Regions from separate parts of the Metallumcola ferriviriculae genome, predicted to be linked through region 1. Evidence: riboswitches for the same ligand, from Rfam matches in the RefSeq annotation. Region 1 holds a riboswitch; the other holds the start of a gene.

What was found. A riboswitch is a leader RNA that binds a small molecule or an ion and turns the genes downstream of it on or off. The one in region 1 is predicted to bind S-adenosylmethionine.
Region 2: another riboswitch for S-adenosylmethionine. It lies ahead of MFMK1_RS14155 (homocysteine synthase); the one in region 1 lies ahead of MFMK1_RS16880 (methionine ABC transporter ATP-binding protein).

Annotation. Positions count from the first base shown of each region.
Region 1 is NZ_CP121694.1:3,409,410-3,419,913, forward strand. Features, by position in the region: gene MFMK1_RS16825 (ABC transporter ATP-binding protein) at 1-356, opposite strand, end outside; gene MFMK1_RS16830 (hypothetical protein) at 585-878, opposite strand; gene hisIE (bifunctional phosphoribosyl-AMP cyclohydrolase/phosphoribosyl-ATP diphosphatase HisIE) at 950-1,585, opposite strand; gene hisF (imidazole glycerol phosphate synthase subunit HisF) at 1,582-2,340, opposite strand; gene hisA (1-(5-phosphoribosyl)-5-[(5-phosphoribosylamino)methylideneamino]imidazole-4-carboxamide isomerase) at 2,343-3,068, opposite strand; gene hisH (imidazole glycerol phosphate synthase subunit HisH) at 3,062-3,649, opposite strand; gene hisB (imidazoleglycerol-phosphate dehydratase HisB) at 3,681-4,265, opposite strand; gene hisD (histidinol dehydrogenase) at 4,266-5,546, opposite strand; gene hisG (ATP phosphoribosyltransferase) at 5,539-6,213, opposite strand; gene hisZ (ATP phosphoribosyltransferase regulatory subunit) at 6,213-7,364, opposite strand; gene MFMK1_RS16875 (YerC/YecD family TrpR-related protein) at 7,498-7,806, opposite strand; SAM riboswitch class I at 7,961-8,070, shown strand; gene MFMK1_RS16880 (methionine ABC transporter ATP-binding protein) at 8,137-9,171, shown strand; gene MFMK1_RS16885 (methionine ABC transporter permease) at 9,164-9,832, shown strand; gene MFMK1_RS16890 (MetQ/NlpA family ABC transporter substrate-binding protein) at 9,854-10,504, shown strand, end outside.
Region 2 is NZ_CP121694.1:2,870,191-2,880,694, forward strand. Features, by position in the region: gene MFMK1_RS14125 (aspartate kinase) at 1-479, opposite strand, end outside; gene thrB (homoserine kinase) at 473-1,396, opposite strand; gene thrC (threonine synthase) at 1,437-2,489, opposite strand; gene MFMK1_RS14140 (homoserine dehydrogenase) at 2,490-3,797, opposite strand; gene MFMK1_RS14145 (ACT domain-containing protein) at 3,827-4,273, opposite strand; gene metX (homoserine O-acetyltransferase MetX) at 4,381-5,514, opposite strand; gene MFMK1_RS14155 (homocysteine synthase) at 5,533-6,813, opposite strand; SAM riboswitch class I at 6,920-7,029, opposite strand; gene ribH (6,7-dimethyl-8-ribityllumazine synthase) at 7,162-7,626, opposite strand; gene MFMK1_RS14165 (bifunctional 3,4-dihydroxy-2-butanone-4-phosphate synthase/GTP cyclohydrolase II) at 7,646-8,842, opposite strand; gene MFMK1_RS14170 (riboflavin synthase) at 8,964-9,620, opposite strand; gene ribD (bifunctional diaminohydroxyphosphoribosylaminopyrimidine deaminase/5-amino-6-(5-phosphoribosylamino)uracil reductase RibD) at 9,605-10,504, opposite strand, start outside.

The DNA.
Region 1 (10,504 bases):
ACGGCCTCGATAATCTGTTGACCCACTGTCATCACAGGGTTTAAGGAAGTCATCGGGTCTTGGAAAATCATTGATATTTCATTTCCTCGAATTTTCCGCATCTGTTTCTCTGTCTTTTTTAGCAAATCCTCCCCTTTAAACAGCACTTCCCCGTCAACAATCTTACCCGGAGGCTGCGGGATTAACCTTAATAAAGACATTACCGTAATTGTCTTGCCCGAACCGGATTCCCCAACAATACCAAGGGTCTGACCTTTTTCCACATCGAAGTCTACTCCGTCTACAGCCTTGACTACGCCCTCTTTCGTAAAGAAATGCGTTTTTAAGTTCTTAACCTGCAGTAATTTTTCTGCCAAAACCAAACCCTCCAGGGAAAAAATATAATATTCTGTGAAATATGCCGTGTGAAACATTCTCTCATCGATACAAATTACCCACATAACTTGGGGTATTCCCCTAAGGTTACGACAACCATACCTTGCTCACCTATTTATTCTCTTTTTTATCTGAAATTTATCTAAAAAAACAATTTGCCGGCTTAAAAAAGGTCAAAAAAAATTCCCTTGCGGGAATGATTAAAGTGCTTATTTCTTTTTACCTTGATAATCCACATCGATATCTGCCAGTCTTTTCAAGTTCGGGACAAAATCTTGGTCTTTTTCAGTGAGCAATGTCTTTTGCCGGTCATGTTTCGGCTTTAATTCTTTCGCGGTTTCCATATCATGCTTTTTGTCCAGAGGACGGTTATCGGGCCCGAAGATCTTCACTTCTTGGTCTTTGCCGCTTTTATCTTGACGGCTGCCGCTAGATTCCTCATGGAGTTTGCTGGGAAAACTTTCTGCAGTATCCCGCAGACTTTTGTTGGATTTTTCCGTCATATTTGCACCTCCGTATTATTAGTATTAAATTTACGGAGATTTATATGCGCTTTGGCTTTCCCATAATTTTTTTACCTTCTTGAAGCCAATTCTTGTTGTATGCTGCTCAATTTAACCTTTTTTTCTTCGAGCAGAACAAGCAAATGATAGATCAAGTCCGATGTTTCGTAAATAATTTCGTCATTGTTCGGGTTCTTAGCGGCTATAATGACTTCTGCCGTTTCCTCACCGACTTTTTTTAAAATTTTGTCAAGCCCTTTATCAAATAAATACGTCGTATAAGAACCTTCCGGCCGTTCTTTTTTACGCTGCTTAATTACTGCCGCCAGTTCATCCAGTATTCCACCGCCTGCTGATTGCTCATCACCATCAATAGTGCGGTAAAAGCAGCTCATCTTACCAGTATGACACGCAGGTCCCCGGGGCACCACCTGCAACAGCAGCGTATCCCCATCACAATCATAAAATATTTCTTTCACTTCCTGGGTATTTCCTGAGGTTTCCCCCTTATGCCACAGACTGCGGCGACTGCGACTGTAAAAGTGAGCCTCGCCTTTATTGATAGTAAGTTTTAATGCCTCCCGATTCATATATGCTACCATCAGTACCTGTCCGGAATTAAAATCTTGGACAACTGCCGGAATTAAACCCTGATCGTCAAATTTAAGAAGATTGTCAGTTTCTCGAGATATGGCCGTCTTTGTCATATCCTTACCGCCACTCCTTCCCGCCGAAGATATTCCTTGGCCTCATTGATAGAGTATTGTTTAAAATGAAAGATGGACGCAGCCAGGACGGCATCTGCCTTCCCTTTTAATGCTCCCTCTGCTAAATGTTCTAAATTACCGGCACCACCGGAAGCAATCACCGGAATAGCCACCGCTTCACTGACCGCCCGGGTCAATGCTAGATCATAGCCGTCCTTGGTACCATCCCGATCCATACTGGTAAGCAGTATCTCTCCCGCGCCTAATTCCTCCACCTGCTTCACCCAGGTCAATACATCCTTCCCCGTGGATGTCCTACCGCCATGAACGTATACTTCCCACTGCCCCGGGCCCGTCTGGCGTGCATCTATCGCTACCACTGTACATTGACTGCCGAAACGCCGGGCACTTTGAAATACCAATTCAGGGTTTTGCACCGCTGCGGTGTTAAGTGATATTTTATCGGCTCCCGCCGCCAGCATCCTGCGAATATCCTCCAGCGAACGCAAACCACCGCCCACTGTAAAAGGAATAAATACCTCTTCGGCGGTACGCCGGGCCACATCAAGCATGATATCTCTTTTTTCATGAGACGCGGTTATATCTAAGAAAATAAGTTCATCAGCGCCGGCCTTATCGTATAAACTGGCAAGTTCCACCGGGTCACCGGCATCTCTCAGGTTTATAAAATTAGTCCCCTTTACCACTCTACCCCCGTCTACATCCAGACAAGGTATAATACGTTTGCAAAGCACCCTTATCCCTCCGCTTCCGCCAGCGCTTCCGGCAAAGTTATCGCCCCGCTGTAAAGAGCTTTACCCAGAATAACACCTTCAATATCCACGCCGGTGTTTTTTAGATTTTTGATATCAGCGGCTGAGGCAACTCCCCCTGAAGCAATCACTTTTAAGCCTGTTTTCTGCGCTAGGTCAGCGGTGGCCTTTACGTCAACACCGGACAAAGTCCCATCCAAGCTGGTATTGGTATAAACCACCCTGGTGATGCCTTTCTTTTGGATTTCATGAGCCAAAGTTAATGCTTCCTTCTCCACAGTAGTGGCCCATCCTTCCACCGCAACCAGCCCATCTTTACTATCAATACCCACTACGATTCTTTCGCTGCCGAATTGACGACACGCATCCGCAACCATGTCAGGGTTATTAATGGCCGCAGTACCAAAGATCACCCGGTCAACTCCCAGCTTTAGCAGCCGTTCCACGGTTGACAGCGTTCGAATACCGCCGCCCAATTGTACGGGGATGTTTATCGCTTCAATAATTCTTTGAACAGTTTCCATGTTTTTTGGTTCGCCGGCAAAAGCGCCATCCAAATCTACCAGGTGAAGGTATTTAGCCCCTTGTTCCTGCCAGGTCAATGCCACTTCAGCAGGATCGTGGGAATATGTAGTTTCCTGGTCCAGTTTCCCTTGAAATAATCGAACACAGCGGCCTTCCCGTAAATCAATCGCCGGTATCACTAACATTGATTCACCATCTCCCCAAAATTCTTTAATATTTGTAAACCCAGGTTGCTGCTCTTTTCCGGATGAAACTGGATGCCCATGAGATTGTCCCGCCCAACCAGCGCGGGGAATTCAAAACCATAATCACTGGCAGCTATAATCACATCATCGTCTTCCGGTTGAACATAATAGGAATGTACAAAGTAAAAATAATCACCGTCGTTAACACCTTTTAGCATCGGTTCTTCCTTACGAATAACCAATTGATTCCAGCCCATATGCGGCACCTTTAACCCTGGGGGCAGTCGTTTGACAGTACCGGGCAGCAAGTTCAAACCCTGATGCAAACCATTTTCCTCGCTTGTGCTAAAAAGAAGCTGCATGCCCAGGCAAATCCCCAAGAACGGGGTGCCCTTAGCTACCACTTCTCTGATAATAGGTATAAGCCCGGTCCTGGTAAGGTTAGCCATCGCATCCTCAAAGGCACCAACACCCGGTAATATTACTGCCGGTGCCGTGGAAATTATCTTTTCATTGCTGGTGACTTCCCCCGCTAGTCCAACGCTTTCCAACGCTTTTTGCACACTGCGCAAGTTACCCATGCCATAATCAATTATAGCCAATGTCTTCACGCTAAAGCACCCCTTTGGATGAAGGTATCCCACCTTCTCTTGGGTCCGCAGCCACTGCTTCAGCAAGAGCACGAGCACAGGCCTTAAACATCGCTTCAACCTTATGATGATTGTTGCCGCCATAACAAAGCTTTAGATGTAAGGTTAACCGCGCTTCCTGGGTAAATGCACGAAAGAATTCCGATACAAGCTCTAGATCAAATTCGCCCAATCTGCTGCCGGTAAGTAAGGCATCATAAAGAAAATAGGCCCGTCCACTGATATCCGCTACTGCCCGGGCTAAAGATTCATCCATAGGCACAAACGCACTGCCGAAACGATAAATACCTCTCTTGTCTCCTAATGCCTCGAAAAATGCTTGGCCCAAACAAAGACCCACATCCTCCACTGTATGGTGCCCATCCACTTCTAAATCGCCGTGTACGTTTAAATCCACATCGAACTTACTGTGTCTGCACCATGCGGTCAGCATATGGTCGAAAAAACCAATACCGCTGGTTCCCCGGAAATTTCCCATTCCATCCAATATTAATGTCAGGGTTATATCGGTCTCTGCGGTTTTACGCTTGATTACAGCGGTACGCATCTAATCTTCCTCCAAACGCGCCTGTACCGCTCGGGCATGTGCATCTAAACCTTCCACCCGAGCCAGGCTAATAATATTCTCCGCCTCTTTGACAAGGTCTTTCTTTGAAAAAGAAATAACACTGCTCTTTTTGATAAAAGTATCAACATTTAAAGGGGAATAAAATCTTGCTGTGCCTCCCGTAGGCAATACATGATTAGGACCGGCCACATAATCGCCCACCGGTTCCGGTGAATATGGCCCTAAAAACACCGCCCCGGCATGGCGAACTCTGCCAAGCATCTTCATTGGATTAACTACAAGAAGTTCTAGGTGTTCCGGCGCAATAGCATTTACCAGCTGCCAAATATTTTCCCAATCATTTTCAACAAAAATCACACCATGGTTATCAATGGACTGACGGGCAATATCCTGTCGTGAAAGTCTCTTCAGCTGCCGCTCTATTTCTTCTCGAACCGCCGCCGCTAAAATAGCACTATCAGTAACCATTAAAGGTCTCGCTAATACATCGTGCTCTGCCTGAGAAAGTAAATCTGCAGCAGCAAAGCGAGCATTAGCATTACCGTCAGCCACCACCAATATTTCACTGGGCCCTGCCAGCATGTCGATACCCACCTGACCATAAACCTGCTTTTTGGCTAAAGTAACATAAGCATTTCCGGGGCCGGTAATTTTGTCCACCGGTTTTATGCTTCTGGTCCCGTATGCCAAAGCCGCTATAGCATGAGCACCACCAACACGGTAAATTTCTGTGATCCCTACTTCAGCAGCAGCCACCAAAGTTGGAGCCGGAACATTACCATCCCTATCCGGTGGAGTAACCATGGCAATTTCTTTGACACCCGCTACCCGGGCGGGAATTGCATTCATCAGCACCGAGGAAGGATAAGTCGCTGTACCTCCGGGCACATATATTCCTACCCGGTCAATAGGGCGGATTAATTGACCTAGGGACGGGCCTGATTCTTCGGTTGAAAACCAGGTTTTCCTCTCCTGCTTACGATGAAAACGATAGATGTTTTCCTTAGCCTGCTGTAAAGCTCGCCGAAAGGAGTCATCGACCATTTGATATGCCTGATTGATTTCCTCCGCCTGTACCCTCAATGGCCGAGCAGATGGTACTCCATCAAATCTCTGCCTTAATTCCAGCAGTCCATCTTCTCCTTCTTCACGAACTTTATTTATAATGGAACGAACAGCTCTTTCCACTTCAACTAAACCTGTTTGTGAAGATTGAATATACTTATTAAAGTCACTGGAATTGGTAACAATTTTAATCATTTACTACACCTCTCTTTTCAAGCACTCGGCGTAGTTCTTCCATAATATCTTTTACCCGTTGATACTGCATCCGATAGCTGACCCTATTGGCAATCAGCCGTGCTGTGGCGTAAAAGATATCTCCTACCGCTGCCAACTGGTTTTCCTTTAAAGTGCGCCCGGTAGAAACAATATCAACAATGGCATCTGCCAAGCCAACTCTGGGCGCCAATTCAATATTCCCATGGAGCTTAATGACCTCTACCTGTAGGCCCTGGCGGTGAAAATATTGTTGAGCCACATTGGGAAATTTACTTGCCACTCTGCCGTGATTTAGTGAGCTCAGGTCAAAATTACCTTGGGCATCTAATTTTTCCTCCGGTACGGCAACTACAAATTTGCAGCCGCCAAAGCGCAAATCCACAAGTTCAAATACATTGGCACCCGCCTCTACCAAAGTATCCTTTCCCACAATACCCATATCGGCAGCACCGTAATCCACATATACGGGGATATCCGTCGGTCTAGAGATAATGAAGCGAATGCGCTGGTCCGGGAATTCCCAAAGCAATTTGCGGGAATCCAACTTGATATCATTGGTAGGTAGCCCGGTATCGTTTGTCAATGCCAATGCTTCTTCACCCAGCTTACCCTTAGGCAGGGCGACTGTCAGCCAATTTTCCTTCACTATTCCCCACCCCCGTATATCAAAGTTAAGCCCTTTTCTTTGGCCATTGTTTCAGCTTCCTTCCTGGACAGTTCCTCAAATGCAGTTACCACTCTTTTCCCTTCCGCCCGCAGTTCCCGAGCCCGGGTCAACACTTGGGGGTATGGCGCCACCAGCAAGTAGCCAGCGACCTCTTTGGTGTCATTATTGTTTAATGCTAGCATTATTCTTTCTAAACCCAACGCAAAACCGGTAGCGGCAGCTGGATGACCAAAGTTACCCAACAGATTGTCGTAACGACCACCGCCGCATACCGGAAAACCTAACTGGGGTACATAACCTTCAAAAACTATCCCAGTGTAGTAATCAAAATCACGGAAAATACCTAAGTCAAAAAATATCTTATCGGCAAAACCTTGATACTCCAACAGGCGAAATACTTCTACCAGTTCCGTTAAGGCATTGTGCGCCGTTTCCTCTTCAATCAGCTCCAATAATCTTTCCATATCTTTTAGGCCGCCTTGAGACATGGTCACCTCAAGCAGCACATCTCGTTGGCGACCTGGAATGTTATGACCCTTTAGCAGAGACTCCAACTCCACCATATCTTTCCTGGCCATGGCCTGTCGCACACTAGCTGCAGCTTCAGGATTTAGCTGACCCAATAATGCTTTCGTTACTTCCACCTGACCGATGCCTATGCGAAAATTATCCAGCTGCATCGCCTCCAGCGCAGAAATTGCCAAGCTCAATACCTCAACATCAGCCTTTGCACCTGTTGCGCCGATTAGTTCCACCCCTGCTTGGAAAAATTCCCGCTGCCTGCCGGCATGGGTTTTCTCGTAGCGAAAGACATTTGCTGTATAAAACAATCTTAGAGGCTGCAGGTAATCGGTCATTCTGCCCGATACCAGCCGGGCAATCGGCGTTGTCATATCCGGGCGCAAAACAAGGATTTTGCCCTCGCGGTCAATGAATTTATATAACAGATCTTCATCAAGACCTTCACCCTGGGTGGTTAGCGCCTGATAATATTCAAAGGTGGGCGTAACCACCTCATCATAACCCCAATAAGAAAAAATGTGCGCTAGCTTCTCTTCTGTCTCCCTTTTCCAGCGTGATTGCCGAGGCAGCAAATCCTTCACCCCAGGCGGTATTCTAAAAACAGACACTGGTTTCACCTCTTTTACTTTAATACGTTAATGCGTTACCGTAATATTAACATAAAGTGTATTGTTGGTCAATAAGTTTTTAAAAATGGAAAAACCCTCGCCACCAGTTTCTCTGGGCGGGGCTTCTTAAACTTTATTTTTCCCGTTCCCGACCATCCATACGGTCTAAGACTATTTTGTAACCGTCCGCTCCGTAGTTAAGGCTTCGCTTCACTCTGCTGATGGTAGCCGTGCTGGCACCGGTTTGCTCTGCGATATCGGTATAAGTTCGGTTACCCTGCAGCATCTTTGCCACTGCTAACCGCTGGGCAATAGCTTTTAATTCGGCGATAGTGCAGATATCCTCAAAAAAGCGGTAGCAGTCTTCTTCAGTTTTTAATGTAAGAATAGCTCGAAAAAGCTCGTCTACAAATGGGTCTTTCAGCTTGCTATCATATGCCATATTATCCCACCTCCACTCATAAGCAATTTCGCCATATATCTAAACAATCCTTTTTTTGCGGCCTGATAATCCCTCCGGCTGCAGGCGGGTTTAAAAAATCCTTGACCAAACATTTAGCGTTATGTTAGTATTATTGCAAATCAATCGAATATTACTCTTATCCAGAGCAGGTGGAGGGACTGGCCCGATGAAACCCGGCAACCGGCCTTATTTTTTAGGTAGCGGTGCCAATTCCTGTAGATGTACGCATCTTACAGATGAGAGTCTAGGCCTTATTCTCTCTGTCTGTGCGTGGAGAGAATTTTTTATTGCAGAAAGGAACCTGCTATTATGATTACACTTAAGAACATCCATAAAGTCTTTGACACCGGGAAAGCCAAAATTGAGGCATTAAAAGGTGTCGACCTCACTATAGATGCCGGTGAAGTATACGGCATTATCGGTCTCAGCGGCGCCGGTAAGAGTACCTTGGTTCGCTGCATCAATATGCTGGAACAACCTACCACCGGAGAGGTCATTGTAGACGAGCAGGATTTCACTAAACTAGACGCTAAAGAACTGCGTATGGCCCGTCGAAAAATCGGTATGATTTTTCAACACTTTAACTTGCTCTGGTCCAGGACGGTGTATGGTAACATCGCTTTCCCGCTGGAAATAGCCGGTGTACCCAATGACAAGATTAGACCTAAAGTTCTGGAACTGCTGCGTTTAGTCGCTCTTGAAGATAAGGTAGACAGCTATCCCGCCCAACTGAGCGGCGGTCAAAAACAGCGGGTAGGAATAGCCCGGGCTCTAGCAAATGACCCCACGGTGCTGCTGTGTGATGAAGCCACCTCTGCCTTGGATCCGGATACCACCGCTGCCATTCTTCGGCTGTTGCAGGACATTAATCAGAAATTAAACCTTACTATCGTTGTCATCACCCACGAGATGCATGTAATTAAGCAAATCTGCGACCGGGTGGCGGTGATCGATGATGGCAAGGTGATAGAGGAAGGCCCGGTCATTGATATTTTTACCAATCCCGTTTCGGCTGTTACTAGGCGTTTCATCAACAGTGTCGTCAAAACAGAGGTACCTCAAGTTATCAAAGACCGCCAAATAGAACTACAATCTTCCGGCGACCCAGCAAAAATAATACGTATCTCCTTTATCGGTCAGGCGGCGGGAGAGCCGGTAATTTCCCAGCTCGTTAAAGACTTTCACGTTAGAGCAAACGTCCTTTATGGTAATATTGACCACATTAAAGAAACCATTTACGGAACTCTGACCCTTGAATTAACGGGGGAAAGCGAAGCTTTGGAACAGGCCCTTAGCTTTCTCCAGCAGCAAAACTTACAAACCGAGGTGCTGCATCATGTTTAGCGGAGAAGAACTACAACAAACAATCAAGCTGCTTTCTGAGGGACTCCTGGACACCACTTACATGGTGGGCCTGTCGGTATTTTTGTCCCACTTTCTTGGTATTCCTTTGGGCATAATTCTGGTTACCACCGAAGAGGGGCATGTCTGGGAAAATCACCTAATCAACATGGTGCTTGGGGCGATAGTGAATGCCACCCGTTCGATACCTTTTATCATTTTATTGGTGTTTATTATGCCTTTTACCGATAAAGTAGCGGGAACCACCATTGGCCCTACAGCAGCTGCAGTACCGCTGACAGTGGGGGCCATCCCGTTTGTAGCGCGGATGGTAGAAACAGCCTTTAAGGAAATTGAATGGGGAATTATTGAAGCGGCGCTGGCTATGGGCGCTAGTCCCGGGCAGATAGTACGCAAGGTACTGATACGTGAAGCGCTTCCCTCCATAATTCTAGGCGCGGCTATTACTACCATCACCTTGGTCAGTTTCTCAGCTATGGCCGGTGTTGTGGGGGGAGGTGGTCTGGGCGACTTGGCCGTTCGCTACGGATACTATCGGTACGAAAAGCCACTGATGTTTATCATAGTCGTACTGTTAATCATCATCGTTCAATTAATACAAATGACGGGAGATGTTGTCTCAGCCCGGCTCAACAAAAAATAAGGAGGAATTTTTAAAATGCAAATTAAAAAAGTACTTATCTTATTGTTAGTTTTAGGCTTGACTACAGGTCTTGCCGTCGGTTGTGGCGGACAGGACAACGAAAAAACTCCAGGAGAGGACCAGCAGGGCGCTGCCAAAGAAGAAGTGACAAAATTACTAGTAGGCGCCACCCCTGTACCCCATGCGGAAATACTTCAGGAAGCTAAAAAACTGCTGGTAGATAAGGGTATCGAGCTGGAAATCATTGAATTCACCGATTATGTCACGCCCAACAAGGCTTTGGCCAACGGAGACCTGGATGCAAACTACTTCCAGCATGTACCATACCTGGATGATTTCAAGGAGAAGAATAATTTAGACCTGACACATACCGTAGCAGTGCATTTTGAACCCATGGGAATATATTCGCAAAGCATTGATAGCCTTGACAACTTGAAAGACGGTGATAAGGTGGCAGTACCCAATGACCCCACTAATGAAGCTAGGGCATTACTATTGCTGCAGGATAACGGCCTCATTACCCTGAAAGAAGGCGTCGGGATGGAAGCGACCAAACAAGATATCGAGAGTAAGAAAATAGATGTGGAGATAGTCGAACTGGAAGCGGCACAAATCCCCCGTTCCTTAGGCGATGTAGGTGCTGCAGTGATTAACGGTAACTACGCCATTGAT
Region 2 (10,504 bases), 540 kb from region 1:
GCTAGAGCGACAGCTGTGGTATCTGAGCCGCCCCGCCCCAAAGTGGTGGTGTCGTCATTAGCGCATCGACCTTGAAATCCGGCTACCACCACGATCTTACCTGCAGCCAACTCTTTATCCAACCGTTCAGAGTTTATCCCGGTAATCTTTGCCTTAGCATAAACCTCATTGGTGCTAACGCCTGCCTGGGCGCCTGTCAGCGATACCGCCGCTTCCCCCAAGTTCTCTATGGCCATGGCCAAAAGAGCAATTGAAACCTGCTCTCCGGTAGATAACAGCATATCCATCTCTCTTTCGGACGGAGTATCTGACAGCTGGCGTGCTAAGCCGATTAATTCGTCTGTGGTATCACCCATAGCTGATACTACTACCACCACGCTATTACCTGCCCGTTTGGTTTCCACCACTCTTTTGGCCACGCGCTTGATACGTTCGGGGTCCGCTACTGAGCTGCCGCCGAATTTTTGTACTACTAGCATTCCACCCACTCTCCTTTTCTCTCTATTTGGGCACCGGTAGGGCTGGCCGCCAAATGGCGGGTATCACAGTTTACGCCGACCTGAGAAAAAGCCTGCCGCATACTCTGCCCTACCAGTTTACACTTGTCTTTATCAGTTACAAAAGCCACTAACGCTGGGCCGGCACCGCTTAAAGCCACTGCCAGCGCACCGCTTCTTTTAGCGGCATCAAATACCGCCTGCATCCCGGGCACCAGATTTACCCGATATGGCTGATGAAGTTTGTCATCCATCATCTGTCCCAGAAGTTGGTAATCCTCCTGAATAAGGGCCAAGACCAGTAAGCTGGCCCGGCTGACATTAAATACTGCATCTTTTACCGGTACGTTTAAGGGCAGCACATCCCTGGCTATACTGGTGGACAGGGTAAAGTCCGGCACCGCCAGCACCATGCTAAGCTGTTGGGGCGGCTTTATCTTCCGATAGAATAATCTTTCATCCAGCACCGCGGACACTACTACGCCGCCAAGCATAGCCGGAGCTACATTGTCCGGGTGCCCTTCCATAGCAACAGCCAGCTCCAGCAGTTGGCCTTCGGTCAATTTACCGCCGGCCAGTTCATTGGCTGCCACCATTCCAGCCACAATTGCTGCAGCGCTTGAACCCATGCCCCGTGAGGCGGGAATCTGATTTTCCTGCTTTATTTTTAATCCTGTCGGTTCATCACCGTTTTTTTCAAATACCCTCACAGCCGCCTGGTATACCACATTGGTCTCATCCCGTGGGATAGATTCGCTGCCCTCACCGGAAATATCAAACTCCAGACCCGATGGTATGACGTCCATTTCCAAATAATTGTACAGTTCTAGGGCCATACCGATAGTATCAAAGCCGGGACCCATGTTAGCCGTCGTAGCAGGTACTCTTACTCTGACCATTGCTGCTCCCTCTTTTGCTGTGATTTAGTGCATATTTCTTTTACTTGCCGTTGACAATTGACAGCACCGCATCTTCATCGGCAGGCACTGAGTAGGGTTCCGACACTTGTTTAATTGCTGTATTAGGATCCTTCAGACCGTTACCGGTAAGGACACATACCACCGTACTTCCTTTTTCAAAAAAACCTTCTTGATGCTGTTTCAAAACACCGGCCAAAGACGCCGCTGAAGCCGGCTCGGCAAAAACGCCTTCCCTGGATGCCAATAGGCGCTGGGCAGCCAAGATTTCCTCATCAGTGACTGCTTTGATAAAGCCCTTAGACTCATCTGCTGCCTGCACCGCTTTTTCCCAGCTGGCAGGATTACCGATACGGATAGCAGTGGCTATAGTTTCCGGGTTTTCCACTATTTTGTCCTGCACAATGGGGGATGCCCCCTCCGCCTGAAACCCGATCATTTGCGGTAAATTCTTGGACCGTCCTGCATCCTGATAACGTTTGAAACCGCGCCAATAGGCGGTGATATTACCGGCATTACCCACAGGGATAGCCAAATAGTCCGGCGCATCACCCAGCACATCGCAGATTTCGTAGGCGGAACTGGTCTGGCCTTCGATGCGGTACGGATTTAATGAATTCACCAAGGTGATGGGATTCTTTTCGGTAATGCTGCGCACTATGTTTAAAGCATCATCAAAGTTTCCTTTGATGGCAATAACCTTGGCGCCGTAAATTAAGGCTTGGGCCAGCTTACCTAGGGCGATGTTACCTTCGGGAATAACTACACTGCAGGTAAGGCCGCAGCGGGCCGCATACGCGGCAGCGGCAGCGGAGGTGTTCCCGGTTGAGGCACACATGATGGCAGTTGAACCTTCTTCCACCGCCTTCGCCACAGCCATAACCATCCCCCGGTCCTTAAAGGAGCCGGTAGGATTTAAACCTTCATATTTAAAGTAGATATTGATACCCAGTTCTTCGGAAAGGTTTTGACCCTTTATCAACGGAGTATTACCCTCTTTTAGGGAAACGAGGGGGGTCTTGTCGGTGATCGGTAAAAATTCTTGGTATTTTTCTAAAATTCCCGGCCAGTTCATTTACGCATCCTCTCCCTCAACTCGAATTACATTTGCTACTCTTTTAGTTATTGACATACCCTCCATAATGGTAAGGGCATCACGCAGGTTTTGTTCTTCCACCCGATGAATAATCAGTACCACTTCGGCGATATCACCATCTGAACGCTTCTGCAGCACTGTATCAATGCTGACATTATGGTTACCCAAAACGCTGGCAATGCTCGCTAATACGCCTGGGCGGTCTTTAACCATCAAACGCAGATAGTATTTAGATTCCACCAGACCGATGGGCTTGATGGGCTTCTCTTCAAAGCAGGTGCAGCTGATACGACCGTTGACCCCACCGGTAATGTTACGCGCTACTTCCATTATATCACCAACCACGGCGCTTGCCGTCGGCATTTCACCGGCACCGGGACCATAAAACATAGTCTCGCCCACGGCATCTCCGGCTACGAAAATGGCGTTGTTAGCATCGCTCACTGCTGCTAATGGATGACTGCCGGGAATAAATACGGGATGAACCCGCACTTCCACTTCGCCGTCCCGTTCTTTGGCTATACCCAGCAATTTTACGATATAACCCAATTCGGTAGCGTACTTAATATCAGTGGCATCAATACGGGTAATACCCTCTACATAGACATCTCTAGATGTCACCCGGGTGTTAAAGGCGATGGATGCCAAAATGGCAATCTTCCTCGCTGCATCATGACCTTCCACATCGGCGGTTGGATCTGACTCGGCATATCCCAGCGCTTGGGCCTCTTTGAGCACATCATTAAAATCGCTGCCAAAGCGGGTCATTTTAGTAAGTATATAGTTAGTGGTTCCATTGATAATCCCCATTACATCAGTTACCTTATTACCTGCCAGGCACATTTTTAGGGGGCGAATAATGGGAATGCCTCCTGCTACGCTGGCCTCAAACATCAAATCGGTGTCGTGTTCCTTTTCTGCATCAAAAAGTTCCTTGCCGTACCCGGCAATCAAGTCCTTGTTGGCAGTTACCACCTGTTTACCAGCTTTAAGGGCTTTAAGAATGTACTCTTTGGCCGGCTCATTACCACCCATCAACTCCACCACAATATCGATATCAGGGTTTTCTAATACAGCTGCTGCGTCAGCAGTGAGCACACCGTCAGGTACAGTTACGCCTCGACTTTTAGTTGTATCCCGAACTACTATTTTTTCTATCTGTACTGGTCTCCCGGCCCTGGCGGTAATTAAATCGGCATTACCTGTCAGAATCTTATAAACGCCTCTTCCCACAGTGCCCATGCCCAGCATACCAACCTTAATCGGTGCTTGCGAATTAGTTACCATTTAAAAGTCACCTCTCTTATCCTTTGCCCTTAAGTTTGCCCCACTACTTCCACTTTCTTGACACCATTTATTTCTTTTATTTTACTTAGAAGTTCCTCTACGCTCATCAACATATCCACCGTTTGGATGGAGATTGAGACATTGGCCACCCCTTGCAGCGGTAAATTCTGGTTAATGGTGAGGACATTCCCCTGGACATTTGCCACGGTGTTCAAAATACGGGATAGCACTCCCGATTTATGCTCTAATATCATAGAAATGGTGACAATCTGTTCCTTAGCAGCATTATGAAAAGGAAAAATCCCATCTTTATACTTATAGAAAGCGCTGCGGCTAAGCCCAACTTTGCCCACGGCTTCATGAATGGTACCGGCATCGCCCCGGGCCAGCACTTCTTTTGCCTTAGCAGTCTTGACAATAGCCTCAGGCAGTATGGCCGCATTGACAATAAAAAAACGCTGTCCGTCCGAATTCATCTTTTCACCCGCCTATCTGTCCTCCTGCAGAGTACAACAATCCATGTATGGTAGACATTATAACACAGAAAGGGTTATAGGTGAAGAAAAAGTTCACAATCCGTCGTTTAGGACAACGTTTGCATAAATTGTGCGATTTTCAAGGACATTTTTTTAAACTCTATTAAGAATGCATCATGACCGTAAGGGGAAATCAATTCCCAGTAATGGCTGTCAGCGCCAGCTTGCTTAAAAAAGTGATGTATCTCCTCCTGATAATACTTGGGGTAAAGAAAATCTGAGCTGACCCCGATACTTAATACCTTACCCCGAAACCGGGAAAATACCTCTCTATATTCACCCCGGCCGCGTCCCAGATCGTGCAGGTCCATGGCTTTGGTAAGATACAAGTAGGTATTGGCATCAAAACGCTGTACCAGTTTTTCTCCTTGATAGTCTAAGTAGTGTTCCACTTCGAAACGGTTATCTAGGCTGTAGTAATCCTGCGGCCTAATGCTGGAGAAGGTTCGGCCAAACTTACTCGCCCAGGATTCATCACTCTTATAGGTAATGGTGGCAATCTGCCTGGCCAAACCCATGCCCCGTATCGGGCCTGGGCCCGGATAATAGTGCCCGCCCTTAAAATCAGAATCTCCGGTTATTGCTTCGCGCTGAACTGCATTGAATGCAATACATTGGGCCGCCAACCTGCCGGAAGCGGCGATGGGTACAATCGCTTCCACCATTTCCGGATACATTAGAGCCCATTCCAATACCTGCATACCGCCCATCGAGCCGCCGATAACCGCTTTGATACGCCTTATTCCCAGGTTTTTAAGCAGCAGGTACTGCACCTGGACCATATCCCTGATAGTAATCAAGGGGAAATCAGCACCATAGGGTTTGCCGGTTTCGGGATTAGTGCTTTTGGGGCCGGTGGTGCCGCAGCAGCCGCCAATAACATTAGCAGCTACTACGAAATATTTATTGGTATCCAACGCCCTGCCGGGGCCAATTAATTCATCCCACCAACCGGCCACGCGGTCTTCCGGCGTATGCCGCCCTGCCACATGGGCTTCTCCGGTGAGGGCATGGGGTACTATAATGCAGTTATCACCCCGCTGGTTTAACTCACCGTAAGTCTCGTAAGCCACTTCCACCGGGCCAAAATGCTGGCCGCTTTCCAGGGTTAATTCATGGGGATGAGAAGCTACTGTAATGTATTTTGTTTCAACTAAGCCAACGCCTTTTCCCATATCCATAGTCATCTCTCCAAATGCTTACTGACTGGACTTTAGTGCCTGGTCCAAATCCTCTTTTAAATCCTCAACATCTTCTATCCCTACAGAAATTCTTACTAAATCACCGGTTACACCCGATGCCTGCTGTTCTTCAGCAGTGAGCTGCTGGTGGGTGGTACTGGCGGGATGAATAACCAAAGACTTGGCGTCACCCACGTTGGCTAAATGAGAGAACAGCTCTAAACTGTCTATAAAGCTTTTTCCTGCTTTAACGCCGCCTTTGATACCAAAAGTTAGCATGGCGCCGTAACCACCGCTAAAATATTTCTTGGCGTTATCGTGGGTAGCATGGCTTGACAAACCGGGATAATTAACCCAGGAAACCAATGGGTGCTCACTCAAAAAACGAGCTAATGCGTAAGCATTCTCGCTGTGGCGCTGCATCCTCAAATGGAGGGTCTCCAGACCTTGAATCAGCAAAAAGGAATTAAAAGGGCTGATAGCAGGGCCCAAGTCCCTTAACAGCTGCACCCTGGCTTTGACAATGTATGCTGCCTCTTTAAAGGTTTCGGTGTAGCTGACGCCGTGGTAACTGGGGTCAGGCTGGGTAAGTTCCGCAAATTTACCATTATTCCAGTTAAATTTCCCTGAGTCTACAATAATCCCACCAATGCTGGTGCCGTGCCCGCCGATAAATTTGGTAGCCGAATGAATGATTATATGGGCTCCATGTTCAAAGGGGCGGCAGAGATAGGGCGTGGCAAAGGTGCTGTCCACAATCAAAGGAATACCTGCCTCTTCGGCTATTTTAGCCAGAGCTTGAAAATTCGGAACATCCAGCTTGGGATTACCGATAGTTTCCACGTAGATGCCTCGGGTATTCTCGTTGATGGCTGCCCGAAAATTTTCCGGGTCAGATTGGTCGACAAAGCGAATCTTGATGCCTAGTCTAGGAAGAGTATTGGCAAACAGGTTGTAAGTACCACCGTAAAGACTAGTGGAAGAGACAAATTCTTGGCCGGCGGATGCGATGTTACACAGTGCCAAAGTAATCGCTGCCTGACCCGAAGCAGTAGCCACTGCCCCCACGCCACCTTCAAGAGCGGCGACCCGCTGTTCAAATACGTCGGTGGTCGGATTCATAATGCGGGTATAAATGTTGCCGCCCTCTTCCAAAGCAAAAAGCCGTGCCGCATGGTCTGAGTCCTTAAAGACATAAGATGTGGTCTGGTACAACGGTACTGCCCGGGACCCAGTGGTTGGATCCGCCTCTTGGCCTGCATGCAGGGTTAAAGTGTCAAAACGTAAGTCTTTACTCATTTTTAATGTTCCTCCTTATAAATGAGGTGCTGTCAGCACCACTTAGTGTTAGGGGCGGTATTAAAAAACCCCTTCTCGGATAAGAAGAGGCATATGTTCAGTCCTCCTCTCATCTCCCAGGAATTTAATCCTGCAGGAATTAGCACCTTTCCCGAAAAATTTCGAGAAGGTTGCCGGGCTTCATCGGGCCAGTCCCTCCACCGCTCTTGATAAGAGTCATTTAAAAATTTAATTTAAAAGTACTATACCGTATAGTAGGTATCTGTGTCAAGTACATATTTTAGAAAATAGTACCGTTGTACCGGTGCAATAACTTGACAAAAAGGTGCCTGGCACCATTTTGTCAAGTTATTCGGTGAGGCTGGGCAGCAGGTTGGTCATCTCTAAGGCGGTAACTGCTGCATCCCAACCCTTATTGCCTGCTTTAGTACCGGCCCGCTCGATGGCTTGTTCAATGGTATCGGCGGTGATAACGCCGAAAATTACCGGCTTGCCGCTGTCAAGGCTGACGTGGGCAATGCCTTTGGTTACCTCGCTGGATACATAATCAAAATGAGGTGTGGCGCCGCGAATCACTGCGCCCAGGCAGATTACCGCATGATAATCCTTGGTGGTCATTACTTTGGCGGCAAGGGGTATCTCAAATGCCCCGGGCACCCAAGCGATGTCGATATCATCTTCTTCTACCTCATGGCGCTTTAAGGCATCGAGACAACCGTCCAACAATTTGCCGGTAATAAATTCATTAAACCGACCCACGATGATACCGTATTTCATTCCCTTACCCATTAATTTCCCTTCAAAAGTACGCATGAATAAAACCTCCCTTTAGTTAGCTGCTGAGCAGATGCCCGAGCTTGGCTTTTTTAGTTGCTAGGTAATGAGCGTTGGTTTCCACCGGGCAAATTTCAATGGGCACACGCTCCACCACTTCCAGACCATATCCTTCCAACCCCTTAATCTTCTTGGGGTTATTGGTAATCATGCGAAGTTTTTTAATACCCAAGTCAGCTAGTATTTGCGCCCCGATGCCATAGTCCCTCAGGTCTGCCGCAAAACCCAGGGCTTCATTGGCTTCTACGGTATCTTTGCCTTCATCTTGCAGTTTATAAGCACGGATTTTATTAACCAGGCCGATACCCCGCCCTTCCTGACGCATGTACAAAAGTACACCCCGGCCTTCCTTCTCAATCATCTGCATGGCGGTTGCCAACTGGTCGCCACAGTCACAGCGGCGAGAACCAAATACATCACCGGTAAGACATTCAGAATGTACTCTTACCAGTATCGGTTCATCGGTGGCCACATCACCTTTGACCAAGGCCATATGAGCTTCACCGTCCAATTGGCTTTCATAGGCACTGGCCATAAACTCGCCATAGCCGGTAGGCAGTTTAATGGTTTCCACTTTTTCTATCAGCTTTTCAGTGCGTCGGCGATATTCAATCAAATCGGCAATTGTAATAATGCTGAGGCCATGCTCTTTGACAAATTCCATTAGCTCAGGCACTCGAGCCATGGTGCCGTCTTCACTCATTATTTCGCAAATAACCCCAGCAGGGTAACACCCGGCCATGCGAGCCAAATCCACAGCTGCTTCAGTATGGCCGGCCCGGCGTAATACGCCTCCCTTTTTGGCGCGTAAGGGAAATATATGTCCCGGCCGTCTCAATTCCGAAGGTTTGATATCCGGATCCAGCATGGCCTTGACCGTCTGGGCCCGCTCGTGAGCGGAAATACCGGTGGTAGTATCTTTATAGTCTATCGACACGGTAAATGCCGTTTCATGGTTGTCGGTATTATGCTGCACCATGGCATTCAATTCCAACTGGTCCAGCCGTTCCCCTTTCATGGGTACACAGATTAATCCCCGGCCGTATTTAGCCATGAAATTTATAGCAGATGCATCGGCCTTTTCTGCGGCCATCAGCAGGTCGCCTTCATTTTCCCGGTCCTCGTCATCTACTACCACAACCATTTTGCCCGCTTCGATATCTTGAATCGCTTCATCGATAGTATTAAATTTCATTTTGTCTCTCCTCCTTAAGAATATATGCCGAGAAATTCACCGCTCCTACTCAAGTATACATACGGCTAGGCCAGCAGAGCTGGCAAGTCTTCTATGCCTCCGGGGGCTTTTGAAATAATGTTTAAATAAAGCCGCTTTCTGCTAATAATGCAGCGGTAACACCGGCCGGCCGTTTGTCTTGGCCTTCCTTCTGCCATGAAAGCAGTCTCGCTACATATTTGGCCAGCATGTCAACCTCTATATTTACCACATCTCCCACTCTCTTAAAACCCAGGGTAGTCGCTTTGGCCGTATGCGGGATAAGGGACACACTAAAACCTTTATCATCCACGTCCACCACCGTCAAACTGATACCATCTAAAGCCACAGACCCTTTCGGTATCACAAACTGCAGCATCTCTCCGGGCGCCTCCACGCGGGTAACCAGAGCAATGTCCACCTGCTCTTGGCCCGTAATTAGGCCGGTGCTGTCAATATGCCCGCTGACTAGATGACCACCCAGACGATCACCTAGCCGCATGGCCCGCTCTAGATTTACCTGATCCCGAGAACGCAGTGCCTTAAGGCTAGTGCGGTTGAGGGTCTCTGCCATAACATCGGCATAAAACTTCTGCTCACTAAAACCAGTTACCGTCAGACAGACGCCGTTAACTGCGATACTATCACCTAATTTAACTCCCTCTAAGACCTCCGCGGCTTCTATCTCCAACACTGCGGATTTAGGGCCGTGACGGATGCTTTTTACTGTGCCAAGTTCTTCTACTAATCCTGTAAACATGAGTGCCTCCTCTCAAGCAGCAGACCCAGGTCCTGGGGATAACGGTCCATTTTCAGCAGGTCAAATGCTTTAGCCTGCTCCACCGCTGCCACACCCAATCCGGCTATGGGGCCAGGAGCATCTTTGCCGCCAATGATTTTATAACCCATAAATAGATATAATAAATCAACCAAGTCCTGGTCAAAAAAACTACCGTGCACCGCTGCGCCGCCTTCCACCAATAGTCCAGTTATCTGCCTTTGTCCTAGCTCTGTCAGCAGCTCATTAAGGTTAATGCTAGTATTGCCATCCTGGACCAACAAATTTACACCTTGATCCGCCAAATATTTTCTCTTAGCGGCATCGCTGGCGTCAGTAGTTACCACTAGGGTTGGCGCATCATTTACATCCAATAAATGGCTGTCCAAGGGAATGCGCAGCCGGGAATCCAATATCACCCGCAGTGGGTTAATGGTTTCCCTTCCTGGTAATCTGACGGTAAGACGGGGATTGTCCGCTAATACCGTATTGATACCCACCAAAATGGCATCGTAACGATGGCGCAGATATCGCCCCCGCTGGCGCGCTTTTTCCCCGGTTATCCACTGAGAACTGCCGGTACGGGTGGCAATTTTTCCATCCAAGCTGACCGCCATCTTAGCTGCCACTAGCGGTTTGCCGGTGGTAATGTATTTTATAAAGGGTAAGTTTATTAATCTAGCCTTTTCTGCCATGACGCCGACCTCTACCTCCACCCCAGCCTGGCGCAGCATAGCGATACCACGGCCTGAAACCAAGGGATTGGGGTCTTCCATGGCCACCACTACTCGCCGGGGCCGGGCCTCGGTCAAAGCCTGGGCACAGGGCGGTGTGCGACCGTGATGAGAGCAGGGCTCCAGGGTCAC